DNA from 2 places in the Clostridium saccharoperbutylacetonicum N1-4(HMT) genome. Region 1 is predicted to be linked to the other one. Evidence: a T-box and tRNA genes for the amino acid it is inferred to sense, from the RefSeq annotation. Region 1 holds a T-box; the other holds one or more tRNA genes.

Region 1 (3,446 bases):
ACTCGCTTCTAGACATTGATATTAATTCAGAAGTATCCCATGGATTTATTACTACAACTGTGTCTTTAGTTACACTTTGTATTGAATAAGAATGTTCACCATTTCCGAGAATCCCTTTATCTGGATCAGCGATGGTAAAATCACAGGCAGCTGTAATTCCATCACCTGAAGCGCATTTTGAAGCCATAGTATTCATTAGATTAGTTTTAGAAGTAGCTCCCCTAACTTGACTTTGTTTAAAGCCTGTAATTGTTGTAAACACATCACAAGCAAAACAGCCATTATAAACATTCATAGCGTTTTGTAATCCAGCTTCTATAACTCTGGCATCAAGATCTCCAGTTATACCTGCATTGTCTACATCTGTTTGTGATACAGATTGTATTCCAGATTTGAAATTAACAGTATAGCTATCATCACCATTAACTGTAATCATTGTGCGTAATAAGCTTCTACCATATTTACTATTAGCTAAAGCTTGTATTCCAGAAACGGCACCACAATCACCAATGTCTCCTTGGTAGAAGGTGCTTAATTTACCATCAATCTGATTTGATGGATCACCCATTGTTCTTGCAGAAACAGAAACTGGTGAAAACAAAGAACCTGCCACTAATATTAAAGATAAACCTAATGTAACGATTTTCATTTTAATTTTTTTCATTTTAATTCTCCTCATCATTTTATATTTATTTGAAATTACGACTAAATATAACATAAATATCCAAAACAGTAAACACATATTGCATTAAAAGTCGTATTTTGGGAATTAAAATACAGTATAATTCATTAAAAGTCGTAATTTAGGAACGAAAATCAATACTATATGAATTTATCTTTACATTAGTATTTTCAAAAGGTATAATTGGATTGTAATGTGTAAATATATATAGGTTCCAATTTATAGTGATTGATTAAATCCTTTCAGGATTTCTAAAACTAAGTTTAGAATTTAAATCAAAAGATATATATTATAATTAAAAATGTTTAAGTGTGTTGAAGAAGAGGAGTAAATAGTATTTTAAATTTAAGAGATCTGGGGATGGTGGAAGCCTAGAATTTAGAACTATTGAAGGAAGCTTTGGAGTAATAAATAGAAAGCCGTTTGGCGTAGTATATTTATGGGGTTATTCCCTTAAAGATAATTGAGTGGATTAAGTTATTTTCATAGCTTGGTCAATCTAGGTGGTAACGCGGAAGATGATATGCCTTTCGTCCTAAGTTTTTTAGGATGAGAGGCTTTTTAATGTCTATAAAAGTATATAATTTCAGAAATCTGAGAGGCTTATGAAATCTAGGGTTATCAAAAGTAAATGATGAATGAGAAGGAAAAACTATGGCTTTTCTTAAAAAATTAAAACAAAGTCTAGGACATAATTTCGAATTGGCAATTGATAATTGAAAACCGACAATTAACATTTAATGCTATGTATATATCGCCATGACAAGGGGCCTTTAATACCTTGTGCATAAAAAATAAAGGAGAGATATAAAATGAGTTTTGAAAAATTAGCAGGTATGATATTTGGTAATTTAGAGCATAATACTGAATATTATATTCAAAAATATCCAAAGAGAAATCTTAAAGAAGGTGCAAGAGTTACAAGATATGCACCGAGTCCAACTGGCTTCCAACATATTGGTGGAGTATTTGCTGCATTAATAAATGAAAGATTAGCAAGTCAAAGTGAAGGTGTATTTTATTTAAGAATAGAAGATACTGACCAAAAGAGAGAAGTTGAAGGAGCAATAGAAGATACTATAGCAACTATGCATAATTTTGGTATGGATTTTAATGAAGGTATGACAGGAGAAGATACTTTTAAAGGTGAATATGGTCCATATAGACAAAGTCAAAGAGCTGAAATATATAATACTTTTGCAAAAGAGTTACTTATAAAAGGATTGGCTTACCCAGATTTCTGTACTCCAGAAGAATTGGCAGAACTTAGAGAAAGACAAGTTGCTAATAAGATTACGCCAGGTTACTATGGAGAATATGCTAAATATAGAAATATAACTGAAGACGAAGCTATAAAGAGAATTGAAAAAGGAGAAAAATATATTATAAGATTAAAATCACCAGGAAACCCTGAAAAGAGAGTTGAGTTCCATGATTTAATTAAAGGTGATATATCTTTCCCAGAAAATAATCAAGATGTAGTACTTATTAAAGGTGATGGACTTCCAACTTATCACTTTGCTCATGCAATAGACGACTTCTTAATGAGAACTACTGATGTAATAAGGGGAGAAGAGTGGTTATCATCACTTCCTATACACGTTCAATTATTTGAAGTTTTAGGTTTTGAAGCACCAAGATATGCTCACATTCCAACAATAATGAAGCAAGATGGTGGATCAAAGAGAAAGCTTTCAAAGAGAAAAGATGCTGAAGCTGCTGTTTCATATTATAAGGAAGTTGGATTCCCAATAGTATCAGTAGTAGAGTATTTACTTAACATAGTAAATTCTACTTATGAAGAATGGAGAGCTGAAAATCCAAAAACTGATTATCATGAATTTGAAGTTCATTTAGAAAAGATGGGTAAAGCTGGAGCTTTATTTGATTTAGTAAAGTTAAATGATGTATCTAAAGATCGTATAGCTGCTATGAAAGCTACTGATGTTTATGATAATTTTGTGGCATGGGCTAAGGAGTATGATGAAGAAATTTTCAAATTAGTTTCAGGAAATGAAGCTATGGCAAAAGAAATCTTCAACATAGATAAAGAAGGTCCAAAGCCAAGAAAAGATTTTGCTAAATGGGATGAAGTAAAAGATAAGATTTTCTATTTCTTTGATGAATTATTTGACAAAGAAGCAGTAGATAAAATTGAACTTCCAAAGGGTGTTACCTTAGAAGCTGCAAAAGAAGTTGTAGAAACTTATAAGAAAGAATTCAAATTTGATGTAGACAGCCAAGAAGCTTGGTTTGAAGATTTAAAAGAAATTGGTCTTAGACTTGGATATTGCGCTAATAGAAAAGACTTTAAAGCAAATCCAGATCAATATAAGGGTATGATTTCTGATGTTGCTGGAGCTGTTAGAGCAGCCTTAACTCATAGAACAAACTCACCTGATATTTACACTATAATGCAAATAATAGGTGAAGAAAATACTAGACACAGATTTGATAAATTTTTAAGTTTATAAGATAAAGAGGCATATAAGCTGATATAGATTTCAGCTTATATGCCTTTTTTATGACCAAAGTCTAGGAATTTTGGAGTTTAGGAGAATGAATGATGAACTATATTGCAAATAAAGTTCTTGCTCTTTTTTTATTCAAATATAAATTAAAATTACTAAAAATCCATTATTATAGAATTTAACACAATATATTCTATATAAATTATAGATAATGTGGTAAAATATATAACATTGGGGATTAATTGTATGAAGTGTATTAATTCATATAAGAAGTAATATTGAGGTTTTTTAAT
Region 2 (3,446 bases), 3.2 Mb from region 1:
TTATAGCTGGTAGTAAACTCCCTTCAACGCGAAAGTTGTCAATCCAATTGAATGTTAGCAGAAACACAGTAGAAAGTGCATATATGCAGCTTTCATCGGAAGGTTATATTGGAAGTAAAGCTGGCAGCGGATTTTTTTCTCTAAAATTAGATAATTCTTTTATATCTAATCTAAAAAATAAAAATATGTCATCTCAGAAAATAGAACCTAATACACAAAAAAACAGTAGCCTCTCTAATGACATTTATAATTCCTTTGATAATAGCTCAGATGACTATTATCAATATAATTTTGAATATGGCAAATTAAGTGCTTCTGATTTTCCTTTACGCATATGGAAAAGAATATCAAATAAATGCTTATCTAATTTAAATGCTGAAGATATGATATCATATGGTTCCCGTACCGGAGAAAATGAATTGCAAATAGAAATTATGAACTATTTAAAAAGATCCAGAGGAGTAACTTGTAAATCAGAACAGATAATTATTTCTTCTGGCATGGGCTATTGTTTAAGTCTGTTATGCCAATTATTTAGGGAAGATTTTAACCAAATTGCATTAGAAGATCCAGGTTATACTGGAGCAAAAGATATCTTCATTAATAATGGATATAAAGTAAACCCTATAAATTTAGAAGCAGATGGAATTGATATTAATGAATTAGAAAATAGTAAATCAAGAATTGTGTATGTAACACCATCACATCAATTTCCTACTGGCGTTGTTATACCAATTGCCAAAAGATTAAAATTGCTGGATTGGGCAATAAGAAATCAAGGAATTATAATAGAAGACGATTATGATAGCGAATTTAAATATAATTCAAAGCCTATTCCATCAATTCAAAGCATTGATTCTAATGGAACAGTTATATATATAGGAACCTTTTCAAAAGCATTATCGCCAAGCTTACGCATTAATTATATGGTCTTGCCAAATAATTTATTAGAAAAGTTTCATCAAAATTTTAAAATGTATCAATCCCCAGTCCCATTACTTGAACAGAAAATAATTCAACAATTTATAAAGCTAGGACATTATGAAAGACATTTACGTAAAATATATCTAATAAATAAGAGAAAGTATAATATCTTAATAAATGCTATTAAAGAGTTTCTTGGCCAAAATGTCACCATTCATGCTCAGAATGCTGGTTTACATATTCTACTAGAAGTTAATAACGGATTAACAGAGAAAGTTCTGATAGAAACAGCTAAAAATTGCTCAGTTCGAGTCTATCCAGTTTCATTATTTTGGATGCAAAAACATAAATATAAAGATAATATGGTTCTCCTTGGTTTTGGCTCAATGCTAGAACAAGATATTGTTGATGGAATAAAACTTCTAAAGAAAGCTTGGTTCGATAATATGTATTAGTATGTTTAAAGGCTTCAAATAACTCAGATAATATAAAATCTCTCTAACTATATAATATCAAAATTTGACAAAAATATTTTAAGATAAATTAAAAATATAAAAATTATTGACATATTAGTAAAATAGGTGTAAACTAATTTATGTTGCACGGCCCATTGGTCAAGCGGTCAAGACGTCACCCTCTCACGGTGAAATCATGGGTTCGATTCCCGTATGGGTCACCATTTTAGTAAACATCAGCATTTAGGAAACTAAATTGTTGGTGTTTTTTATTATTTTACACCATTTTTACACCATAGTTTTTTTATTGATATTTTCTAATTGTGTGGTATAAATTTTATTTTATAGTCTTTATATTTATTATTTAGGTTTTTATTATTTTAATAGATTCGACTCCGGCTAGCGGCACCATTAAGATTGATAGATTGCTGTATTATTTGGTTTAGATGCCTTATAGTGCAGCTTTTTTATTGTTTTGCAACAATATTTGCAACAACTGGATTTAATTTTGTTTTTTGGCATCAACAAATCATAATCGTTCATTTTCTTATATATTAATTTACTGAAATAGATTATACTTAATTTCACTAATCCACCTATAAATTAGAGCAATATCTCTAAAAATAACAAAACACACCTAGTATTGAACATAAATTCCAACGTTAGAGGTGTGTTCTGAATAGTTTTATTAAATTCTAGCTTATATTATTCTATTATATTTATTTGTAATTAAACATAATTAAAATCTTAGAATACAAAAAATAGCCTTACGTATTGTATATTAGAATAATATAACGCATCCAGGTTATTTTCGAAATATTAATACAAACATTATCTTAAATACGCAGTTTTAGTTACACATAGAGACATTAGTAAATAAAATCTTAATAATATTAAACCTCAGATGTCATTGGATTTCTTAGGATTTCTTACTAAAATTATTTTCCAAATAATTTGCTTAATCCTATAATTGCTGTTTTTAAAAAACCAGTTTTTTTCTTATCCTTATCATTACTCTCTTCAATAATAGGTTGCTTAATATTGTCTATTGATACCGATTCTAATTTATTGTTCTCATTTTGTTCATGTTTGATTGATGCTATTGTTTGGGGAACTATCATACTATTAATATTAATTTTTATTTCATCTTTTTCAATATTGTCTGTAATTTTATTTTTAGTACTATATTTATTAATATCTTTTTTTGTTATTTCTTTACTTTCAAATAACTTCTTCAATGCCTCATCATCTGTTTTTACAATATTCAAATCATTTAATATATTCAAATAATATTTATTTTTAGGCCTATAATAACTAACAGTTCCAAAAGCAATTACAATATCATCCTTTTTTATCCCCGTTTTATTTGTTTTCGAAGGATAAGCAAATGAAACAGCTAAATTTATCCACTCAGTTTCATATGAGTTAATGTAAATTTTGCCATCACGTATTTTGACACTCTCAACTTTATAAATTATGAATTTAACCTTATTATGTAATGAAGGATCTATCTCATCAATAAGTTTAACTACTTCATTTATTCTTAATTCCTCAGTTCCCATTTTGTAAACAAATTTGATTTTATTTAAGTTGTCAATGGAATTCTTCTCAATAAAATTTTTCATCTGTATCACAGTACGCACTACATCTCTAAGAACTTTTTTATAAGTAGTATATCTATTATAAATTTCAATTTCATCTTTTGAACAATCTTCATCAGGCTTTTGTGGTTTCTTCATCTTATGTAAGTCTTTGCCTATCTTCTCCAGACTATTTATATCAATAATAACTTTAACCTCTCCATTTTCACCTCCCAAAGTCTCAATTAACTTTCTACCTGCCCAATCAGCATCAAAATATTTAACCACACGTCTACCACAATTATGTCCTTCTCTACCTGGAAGAGCCCTAAAGAAATCATTTTCAACTCCAGTGACCTCTAGAGGTGGATTACAAAATGGGCAGAAAATTTCACCATTTTTATGAATATCTTTATTATAGTCAGAAATCCCAATATATCCTTCTTTATATCTTGCAATTGTTAATTTACTCATTTTTGCTCCTTCT

What was found. The T-box of region 1 lies ahead of gltX (glutamate--tRNA ligase). A T-box ahead of a tRNA ligase gene usually reads a tRNA of that ligase, here a tRNA-Glu.
Region 2: it encodes a tRNA-Glu, which carries the amino acid that the T-box ahead of gltX (glutamate--tRNA ligase) is inferred to sense. The anticodon was not compared.

What each region holds. Positions count from the first base shown of each region.
Region 1 is NC_020291.1:594,434-597,879, forward strand. Features, by position in the region: gene CSPA_RS02625 (hypothetical protein) at 1-664, opposite strand, end outside; T-box leader at 988-1,223, shown strand; gene gltX (glutamate--tRNA ligase) at 1,495-3,156, shown strand.
Region 2 is NC_020291.1:3,939,994-3,943,439, forward strand. Features, by position in the region: gene pdxR (MocR-like pyridoxine biosynthesis transcription factor PdxR) at 1-1,379, shown strand, start outside; tRNA gene CSPA_RS17675 (tRNA-Glu) at 1,529-1,603, shown strand; gene CSPA_RS17680 (hypothetical protein) at 2,318-3,433, opposite strand.